2 regions of the Pseudogracilibacillus amylolyticus genome follow, and region 1 is predicted to be linked to the other one. Evidence: a T-box and tRNA genes for the amino acid it is inferred to sense, from the RefSeq annotation. Region 1 holds a T-box; the other holds one or more tRNA genes.

What was found. A T-box is a leader RNA that pairs with one kind of tRNA and senses whether it is charged. The one in region 1 lies ahead of serS (serine--tRNA ligase), so its partner is inferred to be a tRNA-Ser.
Region 2: it encodes a tRNA-Ser, which carries the amino acid that the T-box ahead of serS (serine--tRNA ligase) is inferred to sense. The anticodon was not compared.

What each region holds. Positions count from the first base shown of each region.
Region 1 is NZ_JBPPZG010000090.1:758-6,911, reverse strand. Features, by position in the region: gene serS (serine--tRNA ligase) at 7-1,287, opposite strand; T-box leader at 1,338-1,556, opposite strand; gene pdxS (pyridoxal 5'-phosphate synthase lyase subunit PdxS) at 1,662-2,534, opposite strand; gene ACPYKA_RS11180 (serine hydrolase) at 2,730-4,079, opposite strand; gene guaB (IMP dehydrogenase) at 4,223-5,689, opposite strand; gene ACPYKA_RS11170 (YaaC family protein) at 5,802-6,154, shown strand, end outside.
Region 2 is NZ_JBPPZG010000004.1:13,931-27,632, reverse strand. Features, by position in the region: gene ACPYKA_RS00920 (LTA synthase family protein) at 1-1,298, opposite strand, end outside; gene ACPYKA_RS00915 (YqgQ family protein) at 1,366-1,560, opposite strand; gene ACPYKA_RS00910 (hypothetical protein) at 1,642-2,478, shown strand; gene ACPYKA_RS00905 (rhomboid family intramembrane serine protease) at 2,643-3,827, opposite strand; gene ACPYKA_RS00900 (5-formyltetrahydrofolate cyclo-ligase) at 4,200-4,778, opposite strand; gene rpmG (50S ribosomal protein L33) at 4,908-5,057, opposite strand; gene ACPYKA_RS00890 (hypothetical protein) at 5,228-5,581, shown strand; gene ACPYKA_RS00885 (hypothetical protein) at 5,606-6,208, shown strand; gene ACPYKA_RS00880 (peptidoglycan D,D-transpeptidase FtsI family protein) at 6,588-8,675, opposite strand; gene ACPYKA_RS00875 (MFS transporter) at 8,765-9,988, opposite strand; gene ACPYKA_RS00870 (superoxide dismutase) at 10,100-10,711, opposite strand; tRNA gene ACPYKA_RS00865 (tRNA-Phe) at 10,850-10,922, opposite strand; tRNA gene ACPYKA_RS00860 (tRNA-Ser) at 10,948-11,040, opposite strand; tRNA gene ACPYKA_RS00855 (tRNA-Ile) at 11,053-11,126, opposite strand; tRNA gene ACPYKA_RS00850 (tRNA-Met) at 11,132-11,205, opposite strand; tRNA gene ACPYKA_RS00845 (tRNA-Asn) at 11,209-11,283, opposite strand; gene ACPYKA_RS00840 (Na/Pi cotransporter family protein) at 11,634-13,265, opposite strand; gene ACPYKA_RS00835 (NfeD family protein) at 13,384-13,702, opposite strand, start outside.

The DNA.
Region 1 (6,154 bases):
TTCTTTTTAGTTACGCTCAATGGCTTTTTTATTTCTCATATATGGACGAAGTACCTCTGGTATCACAACGGTACCGTCTTCTTGCTGATAATTCTCTAAAATAGCCGCTACTGTTCGACCAATCGCTAGCCCAGAACCATTCAATGTATGAACATGCTCTGGTTTTGCCTTTTGATCCCGTCGGAAACGAATATTTGCCCTTCTCGCTTGAAATGCTTCAAAGTTACTGCAAGATGATATTTCACGGTATGTGTTATAACTTGGAATCCACACTTCTAAATCATATTTCTTTGCAGCGGTAAAGCCAAGATCCGCCGTACACATACTCATTACCCGATAAGGTAGTTCTAATAACTGTAAAACCTTCTCCGCATTTGCTGTCAACTTTTCTAGTTCATCATAAGAATGTTCTGGCTTTACAAACTTAACTAGTTCGACCTTATTAAATTGATGTTGGCGAATGAGTCCCCGTGTATCTCTGCCAGCAGCACCTGCTTCTGATCGGAAACATGCACTATAAGCAACATATTTAAAAGGAAGATCGTCTCCATTTAAAATTTCATCACGATGATAGTTTGTCACCGGAACTTCCGCAGTTGGGATTAAAAAGTAATCTTCATTTTCAATTAAAAATGAATCCTCTTCAAACTTAGGCAATTGGCCTGTTCCAGTTAAGCTTGAGCGATTTACTAAATAAGGTGGAATCATTTCTTTATATCCGTGCTCTTCGACATGTAAATCTAACATAAAGTTTATGAGCGCTCGTTCTAAGCGTGCTCCTAATCCTTTATAAAAAACAAAACGACTACCTGTTACTTTCGCTGCTCGTTCAAAATCTAATATATCAAGCTCATTTGCAATATCCCAATGGGCTTTTGCTTCAAAGGGGAAGCTGGGTATTTCGCCCCATTTACGCACTTCAACATTATCATCTTCCGTCATACCGATCGGAACTGTTTCATGTGGAACATTCGGAATTGATAAGAGCAACTTTTCTAATGACGCTTCTACCTCTTTTAGCTTTTCATCTAATTTTTTAATATCACTTCCGACTTGTCGCATTTGAGAAATTAAATCATCCGCATCTTTTTTTTCGCGCTTTAATTTTGCAATTTGTTGCGATACTTCATTACGTTTATTTTTTAATTGTTCCGTTTCTAACAATAGCTCCCGTCTCGTTTTATCCAATTCTTCAAAATGCTCAAATTCCGTTAAATCTTCGCCCCGATATTTTAATTTTTCTTGAATCTCAGCAAAATGCGTTCTTAAAAATTTCATATCTAGCATAACAATCGATTCCTCCTTATATTTAAAAATAAAAAACTCTCATCCCTTTAGACAGGGACGAGAGTTATCCGTGTTGCCACCCTAATTGAAAGCAGTCAGATTGCTTTCCACTTCATTTGCTAACGGTTTACACCGAAAGTGCTTAATAATCGTCTGATGTTCAACACTTTGCTCGAAGATGGATTCAAAAGTGTTATTCATCGATTTGCACCAACCATCGACTCTCTAAAGAATAACGGCTTTTTACTACTTCTTCTCAGCGCTTTTGCTCAATTTATGCATTAAATTTAGACTACTTAATTATTTACTCATTAAATTTAGATTACTTAATAATTTACTATAAATATGTACCGATTGCAACTTTTTTATACATTTTATAATCCACGATCTTGCATACGCTCTTCAGCTGCTAATGTCGAAATTTCAATTCCTTTCATTGCAGTTCCAAGATTCTTCGAAAGTTCAGTAATCAGTTCATAGTTTTTGTAGTTTTCGGTTGCTTGCACGATTGCTTTTGCAAATTTAGCAGGATTTTCTGATTTAAAAATACCAGATCCTACGAAAACACCGTCTGCGCCTAATTCCATCATTAGTGCCGCATCAGCAGGTGTAGCAACACCACCAGCTGCATAGTTTGCAACAGGTAATCGCCCCTGCTTTTTAATTTCTAGAAGAACTTCATATGGAGCACCTAATAGTTTTGCTTCGGTCATGATTTCATCTTCATCCATATGTACTAATTTACGTACTTGTGCATTAACTTTACGCAGGTGTCGAACCGCCTCAACGATATTCCCTGTTCCAGGTTCTCCTTTTGTTCGAAGCATAGAAGTACCTTCTCCGATTCGTCGAGCAGCTTCTCCTAAATCTCTGCATCCACAAACAAATGGTACATTGTACTCCTGTTTATTTAAATGGAATTCTTCATCTGCAGGTGTTAGCACTTCACTTTCATCGATGTAATCTACTCCCATTGACTCTAATACACGCGCTTCAACGATATGACCAATTCTCACTTTTGCCATGACTGGAATATTAACTGCATTCACCACTTCTTCAACGATGCGAGGGTCAGCCATTCTAGCAACACCGCCAGCCGCTCGTATATCAGATGGTACTCGTTCTAATGCCATAACCGCAATAGCTCCGGATTCTTCAGCTATTTTTGCTTGTTCAGCATTGACCACATCCATAATGACGCCGCCACTTCTAATTATTTTATCTGTTTGTTCTGCAGAGTTTGTCATTTTTTATCCCCTTCCTTACATTTAGTATGTTAAATAGTATAATCCTTATTTAACCGCTAAAGTTACAGCATTGTCAAGGCTCTGCTGAACGAAAACACTCAAATAAGGGCGAATGAATACGATCAATAACAACAATGGTCGATATTAAAAATGATTGAATCGATTATTATTCACTTGAAAATAATAACATTTTTTCTAAAACCAGCCTTTTACTGTTTTTGTTGCACTGCCCCAAAGATCACCGATAAAGCCACCTATTCCACGAATAGACAAAGTAAACCAGTTCGCTTTTTCCACTTCTTTTTCAGTGACAACATTTACTGATGGTTCTGTTTCTAAATATCCCAATTTGTCATTATCTCCATTTTTTGCCGTTAATGTACCAACAGTTTCTCCTTTTTTAACTACTGCATTTAGGGCGCCGTCATTATTTACTTTTTTCTCATCAACAGTGAAAATCGGTTTATAGGAATCTTTTTCGTTATTTTTAATGACAACTTTTAATGGAGATTTCGTGTGAATCTGAACCTCTTTATCTTTTCCCTTTGACACTGGGAGACTCTCATTCTTCTTTATTTTATATTTTGCAGGATATAGTTCTTGAACAGAAAAATTATTATAGGCATAATCCATTAATTTTTTTGTTTCATTAAAGCGTGCTTCAAATGTACCGTTTCCATTTTTATCTACAGCATTCATGACTACTGTAATAACTCTCATTCCATCACGTTCGGCAGTACCAGTAAAACAAAATCCAGCAAAGTCGGTTGTTCCTGTTTTTAATCCATCTACTCCTTCATAACCATAAACTAATGAAGGAAGCATGAAGTTCCAGTTCTCCATTGGAAGTTCATCTTCTGTTCCTTCTCGGAATATCTTTTTAGGAGTGCTCGCTGTTTTTATCACTTCAGGGAAGTCTTGAACTAAATGAGCCGCAAGTTTAGCTGTTGATCGTGCGGACATCATGTTTTCTTCCTCTGCTTTTGTTCCTTTCGGATGCATTCCTTTTAAATCTTTATTATTTAAGCCACTAGAGTTAACAAACTTGTAATCTTTTAATCCAAGTTCTTTTGCTTTTTTATTCATTAGTTTAATAAATTCGGTTTCTGAACCAGCGATTGATTCTGCAATTGCAATTGTTGCAGCATTAGCAGAATAAATAGCCATTGCTTCGTATAGCTCACGAATTGTATATGTAGCATCTTTCCTTAAAGGTACGTTTGATAGGGAAAGATCTTGTGAAACTTTATAGACATAGTCAGAAACTTGATACTTTTGATCCCAACTAATTTTTTTCTCTTTAATTGCCTCAAAAAGCAGATATTCAGTCATCATTTTAGTCATTGAAGCGATACCTAGTACCTCATCTGCATTTTTTTCATAAAGTATCTTTCCGGTACTTTCTTCTACTAAAATAGCTGCATCAGCATGGATGTCCAAATGATCCGCTGCATAGGATTTTTCTGGGAATTGGAGGAATCCAAAGGACATCAGCAGGGCAGCTACACAAGCAACATATTTTCGTATATATTTCTTCTTTTTCACTCGTAATGCCCTCCATCTTCATTATGTACAAGCCCTTAGTTATTTTATCATAGTTTATTTCCATTGAGTAGATGAAGGATAGATTAAAAATAAATTAATGACAGGATCCATACGGTAAATAGTATGAATCCTGTCATTTTATTCTATAATAGGCTGTAATTTGGTGCTTCTTTCGTGATTTGAACGTCGTGCGGATGACTTTCTCTTAAGCCTGCACCAGTCATTCGAATTAATTGTGACTTTTCGCGGAGTTCATATAAATTTTTTGCTCCACTATAACCCATACCAGAGCGTAATCCACCAATTAGTTGATAAACGGTATCAGCAAGTGGGCCTTTATATGGAACTCGTCCTTCAATGCCTTCAGGTACAAATTTTTTGGCATCCTCTTGGAAATAACGATCTTTTGAACCTTTTTCCATCGCAGCAACAGAGCCCATTCCCCGATAAGTTTTAAATCTACGTCCTTGATAAATTTCCGTTTCTCCTGGACTCTCTGATGTTCCTGCTAAAAGACTTCCAAGCATTACTGCATGTCCTCCACTAGCTAGTGCTTTAACGATATCACCAGAATATTTAATACCGCCATCTGCAACAATGGCTTTTCCATGTTTTCTTGCTTCTGTTGCACAGTCATAAATGGCTGTAATTTGCGGAACACCAACACCGGCAACAACCCGAGTGGTACAAATAGAGCCTGGACCAATACCGACTTTGACAATGTCTGCTCCAGCTTCAATAAGCGCTTTTGTCGCTTCTGGAGTAGCGACGTTCCCAGCGATAATATTTAATTTAGGATATGCTTCTCGAATAGTTCTTACTGTTTCAATGACGCCTTGAGAGTGACCATGTGCCGTATCAACTACAATCACGTCAACATCAGATTTGACAAGCATCTCGACGCGCTTCATCATATCACCAGTTACGCCTACCGCAGCTCCAACAAGCAGTCTACCTTTATCATCTTTCGCTGAATTAGGAAATTCAATGACTTTTTCAATATCTTTAATTGTAATAAGTCCTTTCAAAACACCATTATCATCTACTAGTGGTAATTTTTCAATGCGATGTTGCTGTAAAATTTCTTCTGCTTCTTGTAAAGTCGTACCGACTGGAGCAGTAACTAAATTTTCTTTTGTCATCACATCCTCAATGACAATGGAATAATCACGAATAAATCGTAAATCACGATTCGTTATGATACCAACTAGTTTTAGTTCTTCATTATTGTTGACTATAGGAACACCTGAAATACGATATTTCCCCATCAAATGCTCTGCATCATAAACTTGGTGCTTTGGAGTTAAGTAAAACGGATTTGTAATCACGCCACTTTCTGAACGTTTTACTTTATCTACTTGCTCGGCTTGTTGTTCAATACTCATATTTTTATGAATAATACCTATTCCACCTTGACGTGCCATTGAAATCGCCATTTTGGCTTCCGTAATGGTATCCATTCCTGCACTCATTAAAGGTATTTTTAATTTCAATGTTTCCGTCAGGTCGACACTTACATCAACATCCTTAGGTAAAACATCTGATTTTGCTGGCATTAACAATACGTCGTCAAAGGTTAAACCTTCTTTTGCAAACTTAGATTCCCACATTTTTTTCGTCCCCCTAGCCCAAAATATTATTAGTAGGTTATCAATTGGTTAAAATACTGTCAAGGCATTGCTTATATGTTGTACTTTTCAAATAATTCGGAGGTTATACTTTATGGATACTTTTCCTTCAAATACTTGGAATTTATTGCACCTCTTTCAGTCTACTTCACACACTCAAAAATATTTACAGTCAACATACAACTACCATCATATTGAAGAAAGCGCAAAAAAAAGCTATGAAAAATGCTACCCTTTTATGTATTATCTCGAACAAGGGGAATTATATTATACCCAGGCAAAGAATGCACCCTTTTCCATTCAACCGATGCTCTTATTTTATGGACTCGTACATTTATTAAAAGCATGTGTATTAACAGTCGATCCTAGCTATCCCAAAACAACAAATGTTCTAGCTCATGGCGTTACTTCCCGCAAACGGAAAAAACAAAACTACCGTTTCTCCCA
Region 2 (13,702 bases), on a different contig from region 1:
GTATTTGAATTGGAATCATACGGTTCAAGTGAACGATCTCCCTCATCCAACTCAAATGGAAAATGATTTGTAATGGTAATCAACTTTGCATAAAATGGCTGATTCAACTCCCTTAAATAAGGAATCGTCTGGACGAAAAACTCTTTGTCATTTAAACCCCAACCAATTTCGTTGTCTTCTGTTACTTCATAAAAATCTTTATCATAAAATTGTTCGATAAGGAAACTATCATACATTTGATTACGATTCCAAAAAGTGTTTGTATTAGCATGAAAAACAAACGATTCATAGTCTTCACTTTTTAGAATTTCTGGCATCGCATGATAATCGTTTTGGGCATGAGTAAAAAATACCGCACCGCCTGATAATGGATATAAAGAGTTTTCGGTTATAAACTCGGAATCGGAAGTTTTTCCTTGGGATGTCTGATGATAAAAATTCTCAAAATAAAACGTGTCTTCATGATTGATCAAGCTATTTAAAAATGGTGTAATTTCTTCACCATGTAATTGATTATTAATCACAAATGTCTGAACAGATTCAGCTGAGATGAAAATGACATTTCTCCCTTTACCAACACCGAAAAGTTCAGATTTTTTATCACTTCTAACTTCATCATTAATATATTTTCTTATCGTTAAAAGATCATTATCATCTGCTAGTACTCGCTGAGATCTCATTTTAGATTGGACGAAAACATCATAAATATGAAAATAAAATATCCCGATGTTTTTAACTAAATATTCTCGATCAAATCCCCTTGATAATAATTGTGGACGCTCCAGTTCAGCAAGAAAAAAGTTGCCTGATAACAGTAACAAGAATATTACTAGAGCGAAAGATTTTGTTCGTTTGCTATTTGCTTTAATATCATTAACATCAACTTTCTTACATAAAAACCAAATGATGAAAACATCGAAGAACAGTAATATATCGTATATTTTAATTAGTGTTATAATACTGGTTGTTAAATCCAAGAAGTTACTTGTTTGAAATAGTTGGGGAATAGTTAGGAAATCAGTAAATGATCTGTAAAATAAGAGATTGACGTAAATGATAATTGTACCGATTAAAGCACTGTATTTAATAAAAGCCAGACGCCTCTCTGGACGTTCAATCCAAATACTTAACCCAAAGAAAATGATAGTTGCAATAAATGGGTTAATAAAAATAATAAACTCTTGCAATGAATTATCTATTTCAATTTGGAATAAAAAACGGTATACAATATATGTCTTTAACCCAAATATAAAACTTGCAAGGAGAAAAAGTGGTAATTTCCTCCGCCTAGTATCCATGACTAAGCCTCCTAAGTAACTAAATAGTAGTATTTTTCTTACCCTTTTTTTAAAAATTTAAACCTTATTATGTACGTAAATCTGAAATTTCCTTTTTTAAAATGACTATTGCGTTTTGATAAGTCATTACATCAATTAACTTTACTTCATATAAATCCTTTAGTTCTGCCTGCATTAATTCGAGATCACCAATTCTGTCTCCTGTATAAATAAATACCCCAAATTTCTTTAATAAATTTCGAACGTCTAAAACTGTCTTCATATCTTCACCACGCTTTTGTAAAGAATAAGTCAAATTCTTCATCATATAATGGTACAAAAGAATTTTTAAAGGATGTTGGACATGCATAAATATATTATTTATTCTTGTTTTATCATATCATCTATTTGTCTGTTTTTTATACTAAAAAGTAATTTAACGGTAACAACAATGAAATATTTCCCACCGGATGACAATGTATTTTTCGACAATGCCGAAACAAACATTAATTTGGTAAAAAATACGGATGAAATTGAATGGTCTGTCGAATCAACAAGTAGCGATGTCGCCTATTTACGGCAAGATGTTTCATTGCTCTATGAAAATGGAAAATTTAAAGGTGTTTTAAATAAATGGCGCCAAAATGTTGATCACCTTGATTTAAGTAAACGCTTTTATCAGGCAAACAGCAGCCTCCTAAAAGCAATATCATTTCACCATGGAGAAATTCATGATCCAAACGATCAGATTTCCAGTATTCAAAAAATGACAAGTAATCAATTGTATTTTATTAATGATAGTAATACTATTTATTCATTTCACGAACCAAGTAATGCTAATGAAAAAAAATGGGAAAGAGATCTCAACAAAATGACGAATCAACAATTAGAAAGTCACTGGAACAAACTAATTAATCAATTAGATATTGCAATAAATGACTATGACCGTATTCCGTTAACAGAACTCGCACAATATGAAAATAAGCCCTTACCTGGACGTACAGAGGCCGAAACTAAAAAAATTATCGGACAACTTTGGGAAGGGTTATATAAAAATTATATCCTATTATTAAAGGAAGAAGAAAATCTACAAGATAAACATTATATGCCATTAATTTTATTGGCAAAGAATAACGATCACCTATTGGTTATATTTGAATTGAATAATAAAAACCAAAAACTTATTCAAAAGATTGCTTAAAGAGGATGTTTAAAAAGTCCGGTAAAAATGACACTGCGAATTTCTTCGTTGGCTTGTTTCTCCGCTACTCATGTATCTAAATGCATACATTCCGCTGCTCGAAACTGCGCCGCCTCGAACTTCTTGGTCCTTTTTATCCTCCTTTTTGAACACGCACTTAAATGTTATATATGCACTTGTAAACCGTAGAAGGCTAAATAAATTGCGATAAGGGAATAAAGCACGACGGAAACAAGTTGCACAAAAATGTTCTTTTTATTAGGGACATAGGTTATGGATGCGGCAAGAAAGCCCATAATTAATCCACCAACGTGTGCGCCCATATCTATTTGCGGAACTAAAAACCCAAATACAAGATTAATGGCTAAAATGAGAATTAAATTTTTCCCCATTGTTTGAAAGAATAATTGTTTGTAAATGATACCAAAAAATAATAATGCACCGAACAAACCAAATAACGCACCAGAAGCTCCGGCAGCTACATGGACATTAAAAGCAAAACTAGTCAATCCACCACCGATACCGGCTAAAAAATAAATGATAACAAATCGTGCCGTACCGAAAATTCTTTCGACTGCTGTTCCTAAATAATATAAAGCAAGCATATTCATAAACAGATGTAGTGCACCAATATGCAAAAACATTGAAGAAACTATCCTCCACCATTCTCCTTCGACAATGGCAGGATTATACTTTGCTCCACTCTGAATTAACGTATCGATGTTTAAACTGCCTCCATTTAATTCAAGCATTAAAAACATAAATATGTTCAATGCTATAAAAATATAAGTAAAATGTGGCTTACCAAATGTGAACACGTTCTCATATTGCTGTTTCTTTTCGTGTAACAAATTGCTCATTTTAATTTTGTATAATGCCACTTCTTTCTCTTGGTCGTTTAAAGAAGGAAGTTCAGGTTCATTTTGAGCTTGTGAATTAATTTGATTTAAAAGACGAGTTTTTTCTTTTATAAAATTATCTTCTGTTAAATAGAAAACCTTCATTTTTAATGGCTTTTTCTCTTTTAACTGCATCGGTTTTTTTAATAACTCCCAATCATCGACGGGTTCATGGGAAGTTATATAAACATTATAAATTTCAATATTTTTTCCAACAAAAAAACGCTTCATCGCTTTGACGCGTTGAAAAACGGATGCAATGTCTGTTTTTAAATGGTTTTTCCAATCAAATCCTTTATGTATAAAACGAATTACTTTAGATACATTGCGTTCATACTTTTCGAGCCAAAGTTCATCTGTTTGAGGATTCATATGCAATATTTCATATTTATCTGTCGTAATGAGATCATATGCTAAACGGTACATATTATATTGCTCTGTGATATACATAAGACACCTCCTGTACCCATCATATCAAAATTCGCATCGTTATATGCAAAAACACATTCATTTATTTTCTGATTTTAGAGGATGTTCAAAAACTCCGGTAAAAATGACGCTGCGTTAGGGGAACTTCGACTAAATACCGACACGTCCTGTGTCGAACGTCGAAGTCACCACATCCTGTGGAAGCTCGTTGGCTTGCTTCTCCGCTCCTTGAAAAAGGAAAGCACTTTTTCTGCGTGCTAGCGCGTTTGCTCATGTATCTAAATGCATACATTCCGCTGCTCGAAACTACGCCGCCTTGAACTTTCGACGCACAGGACGTGCTAGTGTCGGCGTTGCCACAGGACGTGGCGACTTTAGCCGACTTGGTCCTTTTTATCCTCCATTTTGAACACGCATTTTTAAAATTCCATTTTCCGTAACCATAAACTTAATTGGAATATCATGTGGCTCAGAAAATTCAAAAGATGTTAATTGGATATTACTAACTAGTGATAAAGTATTCTGTGTGAAATCAACTAGGAAACGATCGTAAAACCCTCCGCCAAACCCTATTCGATAACCTGAACGATTAAATACGATGCCTGGGACAACTAATAAATCAATACTATGTTTGGATATCTGTTTCGTTTTATCAACACGAGGCTCCAAAATGCCTCCATATCCAATTTCTACGTCCTTTTTCTGCTTGATATAGTAAAATTCCATTTCTTTCGTATTGTGAAAACTTTTCGGAATACAAATGATTTTATTCTCTTTCCACGCCTGCCTAATGATAGGTTCAGTGTTCCATTCAAAAGCTGTTGACCAAGTAATTCCAATAATATTTGCTTCTTTCCATAGTTTAGATGTATATAAATGGTTATATAGTTTGAGTTCTATTGCTAATTTTTCATCCTGATCTAAGTGAGCTAATTGTTCCATCATATCGTTGCGGATTCGTTTTTTATTCACTTGTACAAACACCTCTTATCTTATTGTACCTCATCTGTCTTTGGAAATCGCTTGAAGGGACTATAAGGAAGACATATATAAATAAAAAACTCCTATCCATTAATATGGTAAGAGTTTCTAAACTTTAAATTATTTCGTTTCACGATGCAATGTATGTTTTCTTAAACGTGGGCAGTATTTCATTAATTCGATACGCTCTGTATTATTACGATTATTTTTTGTAGTAATATAGTTTCTATCTCCTGTTTCTGTACAAGCAAGTGTTATATTTACACGCATTTCTATCCCTCCAAATTCAATAAGTCAAAAAGTCAATAATATAATTTACCCTTAATAATGATAACAGATACATTTTTTTCACGCAAATTTTTAATCTATTTATTTTTTCTTAGCCAAAATAGTAATTTTCATAGTATAATGTTAAAGTAGATTGCAAGGAGGTATAAAAAATGGTTTATTTACTTGTATCAGTCGTCGTAATAGCATTAGTATTATTCGCAAGTTCTTTTTTCATGTCTGATAAATTTAAGGAGCTAGAAGATCAACTTGAACAATTTTCAATTACTACGATGCAGGATACATATCAAATGAAGAAGAAACTTAAAGTTCTTGAAGAGGAATTATTGACTGGGAATAATTATCAATCAACAACTAATGAAATTCCCGAGTCGTTACAAGATAAGCCTTTGTTGATACAAAAAATATATCACCTTCACCAACAAGGCTATTCTCCAGAAGATATTTCAGAACAAACAGATTTAACAAGTCATGACGTTCAAACTATTCTTAGGTCCAATATTTAGATAGTAAGGAGAATAATAATCATAATGAGATTACCAATACGCTTTTTTTCAATTGGGTTATTTACTGCAGGTATTCTATCTTTAGGTTTTTATTTTTTGACTGACAGTTCAAAAGAATCGATTGAAAATGTTGCAGTTGAAGATATGATAGCGCAAGTGGAAGAAAATGGATATCGAGTCATTACGGAAGACGAATTTATTTCATTTTCCATGTACGTTGATACTATGAAGGAAGAGGAAGCCCAAACTGCTTCAGCTAAAACGGATAAAGAGAAAGAGAAAGAGAAAGAGAAAGAAGAACAAAAGTCAAAAGAAGAAGAAAAAGACACGAAAAAGAAAGACGACAAGGAAAAAGAAAAGGATACAAAGAAGAAAGAGAAAAAAGAAGATAAAACTGATAAAGTGACAAAAACTAAATTTACTATTAAAAAAGGTGATGTAACACAAGATATTGCCGATACGTTAGTAGATAAAAAAATCCTTAGTAAGGGTGAGCGTGACAAATTTATTAAATATCTAGAAGATAATGATTATAGTCCATATATTCAACTTGGAACATTTGAAGTAACAAGTGAAATGAGTATAAAAGAACTTGCGGAAACAGTTACTACTTATCCGGGGGATTAAAACAGGCAGGAGATTATTCTCTTGCCTGTTCTTTTTTTAGCAGGTAAGAAAGTATAAAACTTTCTTTCTGCTCACTGGCCAAAAGCTCGGGCGTCCTGGGACTGGGACTGCGCTTACTCGTCCCATCGAAGGACATTTGCTCTTTTGTTCGTCCCACCGTAAAGATTTGTCTCAGACGCCAGTACTAGCACGTCAATCACTCGTAAGTGCAACTCATACTCTCGCCAAGAAGGCCGACTAAGAACAGGCTCTCTGCCTAACCGTCGGCATACCCCTGGTGATAAGGGTATGTTTTCTTTAACGATAAGCCAAGTTTTCTAATAAATAAAATAAAAAGGTCTAAACTGGTTTATCCCTGTTTAGACCATAAAATTGTTATTTATTCTTCGTCAGCTTCATCTTTTTCTGAAGCACGTTTCTCTTTTAATTCAAAATAAGTATCTAATAGTCCTCTTCCAATTTTGTGGTTAATTTGATTTCCAGTATTTTTACCTAATTGAGGAACGATAACTGCAAACGCAACCTCGGGATCATCATAAGGAGCATAACCAACCAACGATAAGTTTTCCACGTCCGCCGCTTTATAGCTAGTTCCATCATCCCGTTTTAGGTACACTTCATTTTCCGCAGTTCCCGTTTTTCCTGCGGCACGGTAACTCGTACCTGCCCAATTAGAATATCCAGTTCCACCGGATTCATTAAATGCTTTCCAAAAACCAGTTTGTACTCGTTCAATATAACTTGGGTTTATGTCTATTTTATTTAATACTTTCGGATGAATTACTTGATCAACGGAGCCTAACTCATTTTCATTGGAAGGATTTCTTATTTCCTTGACAAAATGGGGTTGAACTCGGTTGCCGTCATTTGCAATGGTCGAAACATACTGTCCAAGTTGCAATGTTGTATACGTATCATATTGGCCAATTCCATTATCCATTAGATTACCAGCCCTAGGATCAGTTCCTACGAAACCAGTTGATTCAAAAGGGAAGTCTATTCCTGTGCTAATACCCAAACCGAACTGGTTAAAGTAATTTCTCAATTTCTGTAACCCTTCCGTAGCACTTGCATTTGTACTAGTATTATTTGGGTATGGATGTCTGAAATCTCCTCCCAAACGAAGTGCAATATAGAACATATATACGTTTGAAGATCGTTTGAGTGCACTTAGATCATCTACTGCACCTAGTCGTGCATATGAAGCTTTTCTTGGTGTTCCAGAAATCTGAATTGGACTATCGATAAATACATCACCCGGGTTAATTACCCCTGATTGTAAACCTGCAAGTACGGTTGCACCTTTTACAGTAGAACCAGGACGATGTGCATCATATAATACTTTATGTGGTGTACTTTTATATTCTCCTGTTTCACGGTCATAGTGCTGACCACTTAAAGCTAAAATTTCTCCCGTTTTCGGGTTCATTACGACAGCTAATGCATCTTCTAACCAGTAATTTCCCCTACTTTTGGCAGCCTTTAATTCTTTTAAAACAATCTCATCTACTAACTCTTGATATTCCATATCAAGTGAAAGAACTAAGTCTTTTCCTCTTTCTCCAGGGACAACAATATCAGAACCAATTATGTCTCCATTTTTTGTTGTTGTATATTGAACTTGTTCTTTTCTACCTCGAAGGACATCTTCATATTGTTCTTCAAGACCACTTTTACCTACTCTGTCATTTCGGTTGTAACCCCTCGTTAAATAATAATCCTCTTTTTCAGCAGGTATTCCCTGTTCTTGTGAAGTTATTGAGCCAATAATTGACTTTAGGGTGTCACCATAAACATATTTTCGTTCCCAATCTGTAGATGCGTTAATTCCTGGAAGCTCACTTAAATTTTCTGCAATTTCCGCATATTCCTGAACGGATATATCCTTATTTTTGATTACTTCTGGAGTAAGGGCGTACGCCTTATCTAATTCACGTTTAATTGCAATCACTTGTAATTGTTCATCCGTAAAATTAGCGATTTCCTCATCAGTAATTCTTTCGAGCATAAGGTCATACTGTTCAATATCATCCAATTCTTCTATTTCCTTATCAGTTAATCGTTCAACTGCTTTATCTGTATTCTTTAAATACCAATACTCTTTTTTATTACGTTCAGTAATTTTTTTAAGAACTTTGTCATCAACAACAAGAAAATTTGTTAGTTCTTCTGCTAATTCAAGTTTATCTTCAGCCTGCACTCTTTTCGGAGGGGTATACGTAATTGAATAAAGCGGCTTGTTATCCACTATTATTTTTCCATTACGGTCAAAAATTTTCCCTCTTGGAACAGGAGATCTCGATATATCCTTAATTGTCCGATCGATTTCTTCTTGAAAACTTTCCCCTTGTAAAATTTGTACTACCCCAAGCTGCACAACAAGTACAGAGAATAGGATAAATACGACAAAAAATATTATATTTATACGTAAGGGAATTCGTGACACATTCTTTTTCTTATTTACCATTAGCAATTCCCCCTTGTAATTTTAATCTCACCCAAATAATTATAGCATATCTTGGCGAATATTTAATCATTACGAGGAAATTATTTTGCTTATTTCTGATAAGTTAAATGAACTTTATTCATAAAGAAAAATATTAATAAGTAGCTATTACTAAATATCCCTAAAAGAATCGGTATGATATTCGGGTTATTATAAATAGACATTGAAATTATAAAAATAAGAATTGAAAAAACACGTCCCATATTGACAAATATTTCAAGTGCAACAACATATTCAATTCTCAACTCTTTCGCGTACTTGCTTGTACCAATTACATCGTATGCCATGGAATTAAATGGGACATTAATAATCGGATATCCAATCCCGATAATAATTGCGTAAATGATTAAATGTACATATGTTAAATCAAATAAAATAATATATACTGAAAAACTGATGATTAAACTGCCAATGAAAATGGCTTTTTTTCGCATACTGGGATTTACCATTTTTGTAACGAGCAAATAAAAGATAAACGACAAGGCACTTAAAACTAGATTAAACATACCCAATGCAAATTCACTTTTTGTTACTAGAAATACCCAAATCGTAACAACAAAAACGAAAAGACCTTCCCGCATACCTTGAAATATATTGGATTTAATAACATTATTCCAGTTCTTATTTTCCCGCATTTCTTTAATAACCGTTAAAAGTCCATATTTCCCTTCCGCTTTTCTTCTTTTTATAAAGAAGCTGCAAATAACAGCAAGGATAAATAAACCAAATGAAATTGAAAAAATCGTCATGTACCCAATATTCGTCTTTAATTTTGAAATGATAAATCCGGCTACTACTGGTCCTATCATGCCACCTAACGATTCAAGACCTCCCATAAATCCATTAAAAAAATCCCTTGTTTCAGGTTCGGTTATTTCAAAGGTTAAAACATTAAATGCTAGCCAGTAAAATCCATATCCTACCCCTAAGAGACAGCCAAGTAAAAAGTTATAGGTAGATGCATGATCACCAATGATTAATACAGTAAGAAAAAATATAGATAAAAATGTTACTCCTAAGCGAAGAACTATAATACGGTCAATTTTCTTCGCTAATTTACCTGCAATTATAAAAGTAATTGGCTGAAAGATAAAAATAGCTAAATTGTAATTAGCAATCGTAAGAAAATCATTCGTTTGTCTCCATAAAAAAACATTTACAAAAGTATTAGATAAAAATATTCCTAATGAATATAAGCCGCCAATTACTAATAACAAAATGAGATCTCTGTTCATTTCATCCTTATCTAAAAAATGCGTAGTTAGCTTCCACATATATCAAAGCGCTCCTTTAGTAATTATAGTGTGAACAACTAAAGAGCGAGATATGTAATAAATTTAAATAAAAAAGACCAAAGGAAAATTTCCTTTGGCCTTCTGTTAAATTTATTTTGCGTCGTTATAATTTTTTGTTACTTCATCCCAGTTCACTTTGTCCCAGAATGCTTTTGCATATTCTGGACGTCTGTTTTGATATTTTAAGTAATATGCATGCTCCCAAACATCCAGACCTAAAATTGGTGTTTTACCTTCCATTAATGGTGAGTCTTGGTTAGGTGTGCTTGTTACTTCAAGCTCGCTATTATTAACAACTAACCAAGCCCAGCCTGAACCAAAACGTGTAGCAGCAGCTTTTTCAAATTCTTCTTTAAAGTTATCAAAGCTACCAAATTTATCATTTATTTTATCCGCTAGCTCGCCACTTGGCTCACCGCCACCCGAAGGAGATAGAATTTTCCAGAATAGGCTGTGGTTCGCATGACCCCCACCATTATTTCGTACAGCAGTACGGATATTTTCTGGCACCGCATTTAAATCACTAATAAGGTCTTCAACTGATTTACTTTGTAAATCACTGTTTCCTTCTAAAGCGTTATTTAGGTTTGTTACGTAAGTGTTATGATGCTTCGTGTGGTGAATATTCATCGTCTCTTTATCAATCGTAGGTTCTAGTGCATCATAAGCATAAGGAAGTTCTGGTAATTCAAATTTTGACATATGTAATCCTCTCCTTTAATTTTATATTCTTTATATGTAAAGGGTATCAAAGCTTTGTAAAAGGTGCAAATCTTTAGCTTTGTCATAAATAAAAATGAAATAAAAAAACAAGCTATAATCGTATGCTTGTTTCTTATATGGCTCGAGACGGAATCGAACCGCCGACACAAGGATTTTCAGTCCTTTGCTCTACCGACTGAGCTATCGAGCCTTATAATATGTATTTAAATATATAATGGAGGAGGAAGAGGGATTCGAACCCCCGCGGGCTTTAACACCCCTGTCGGTTTTCAAGACCGATCCCTTCAGCCAGACTTGGGTATTCCTCCGAGTGATTTAAGTGGACCCTGCAGGACTCGAACCTGCGACCGATCGGTTATGAGCCGATAGCTCTAACCAACTGAGCTAAGGGTCCTTAAGTAGCGGCGGAGGGGATCGAACCCACGACCTCACGGGTATGAACCGTACGCTCTCGCCAGCTGAGCTACGCCGCCATATGGCTCCACAGGTAGGATTCGAACCTACGACCGATCGGTTAACAGCCGATTGCTCTACCACTGAGCTACTGTGGAATAAGATTAATATAAAGGTTAATATTTATTTTAATTGATAAGCTTAGTGGTCTCGTCGTGCTGTCGCACTCCTCGCAGGCCTATATCCATGTTAATTCAAAAAAATATGATTAGTTGGATCCGGCTTACTCTACCACTTTAGCTACTGTGGAATTAAAATACGATAATTGTTTAATGCTGTTCGTGCATTTTTATGCGTCCATTGGCTATTATAATAGATAAATTATCAGTTTGTCCAATAAAACAATAAAATCTTTTTACTGTCTGAAAAGAAGTGCCAAAAACAAACGACAAGATATAATATACCATGCACATTATATCTTGTCAACACTTTTTTTGAAAAAGTTTTTCTAACCATTTAAAACTTCTTCTGCAATATTTACAGCATGATCCCCTATTCTTTCTAAATTACTTATAATATCGACAAATACGATACCGGCAGAACCAGTACATTGTCCTTCATTCATTCGAATTATATGTCTTTTACGAAAACTTCTTTCCATTTTATCAATTTGATCTTCTTTTTGAACAACTGCTAATGCTTCTTCTCTATCCATTAATTCAAGAGATTTTACAGCTTGATTTACCGTGGAAATTGTTAAATCAAACATTTCATGAAGATCTTCATGTGCATGTTCAGTTAAGTTTATTTTATTTGTTATTTTATATTGGATCAGTTCTAGAATATTCTCAAAGTGATCTCCAATTCGTTCAATATCACGAACAGTATCCATTAATGCAGTATGTTTGGCACTGTCTGCCTCTGATAACGTCCTGCTTGAAATATTAACTAAATAATTCGTTATTTCCCTGTCAAGATTATTCAAAGCACCTTCAATTTGCATTGCCATCTCAGAATGTTTTTCTTGTTGTGTCATGACATATAAGCTTGTTTCTTCTAGACCTTTCACACTGTATTCACCCATACGAATGATCTCAGATTTAGCCTGATCTAGTGCCACAGTAGGAGATTGTTCGACAAAAATTGGATCTAAGTGCTTTGGTTTGTATTCTATCGTCACATCTTCCCCCGGGATTAGCTTTGTAACAATCCATGCTAAAGCACCAATAAAAGGGAATTGGATCATCGTGTTTGCAATGTTAAAACTTCCGTGAGCAAAGGCTATCGTCATTTCTGGATTTAGGTTAAATGTATTTTGTAAGAACGTTACATAACTTACAAAGAATCCTAAAAATATCATAAATATTACTGCTCCGATAATATTAAACGTAACATGGGTAAAAGCAGCTCTTCTTGCAGCAACGGAAGTACCTATAGATGCTAATACTGCCGTTATTGTAGTCCCAATATTGTCACCAAAAAGAACTGGTATTGCTGCATGTAAAGTAATTGCACCTTCAGAAAATAATCCTTGCAAAATTCCGACTGTCGCACTGGAACTTTGAACAATAAGTGTAAAGACTGTCCCAATTACTACTCCTAAGATCGGATTATCACTCATATTGACCGTTAATTCATGAAACGCTTCTAAAGACCGTAAAGGCTTCATTCCATTACTCATTAATTCCAAACCGAAAAACAATGCACCAAACCCAAAAATAGCTTGTCCAATTACATTTACTTTTTGACTTTTAAAGAAAAATATCATAAAACAACCAATTGCAATAATTGGTAATGCATATTCTCCAATATCTAAACCAATAATGAAAGCAGTAACGGTAGTACCGATATTAGCTCCCATAATGACACCGATTGCTTGGCGTAATGTCATAAAACCGGCATTTACTAATGCAACCGTTAATACCGTTGTTCCTGAACTACTTTGGATAAGCATGGTAACAAGCATTCCAGCAAGTACACCGAGAAATGGATTACTTGTAAACCGATCCAAAATATCACGTAGTCTGTCACCGGCAAATTTTTGGAGACCATCCCCCATGAATTTAATTCCTAGTAAAAAAATCCCTAAACCACCGATAAATTCAAAAATGATGGATTGTAAGTCGATTGAATCTGTCAATTGTTAATCATCTCCGAGAGGCATATTAATTTTGCATACAGTCCTATTATTATGAAATATTTAAAAGATGTAAAGGATATTTCGGTTATTTAACATTAAATTTACATTTGAGATTTTTTTAAATTTCCTTCACTAAAATTCGAGTTCCATCTACTTCAGTAACTTGCACCTCTGTCCCCTTTTTTATCCATTGGGCGTTGGAAATGGCACTGTAATCTTTACCATCAATATCAATCGTTCCCACTGGTCTTAAATCAGTTAATGTAGTTCCTTTTTTGCCCACTAATTGCACATATTCCTCGTTTAGTGAAGTATAGCCTGCTTCTTTTGTCAACCGATCTTTTAAAGCAATTTTACTCCACATATTTCTTCTTTTAAATACTTTCAAAAATGTGAACGACAACGCGCCTCCAAGAATTACACCTATTACGGCATAC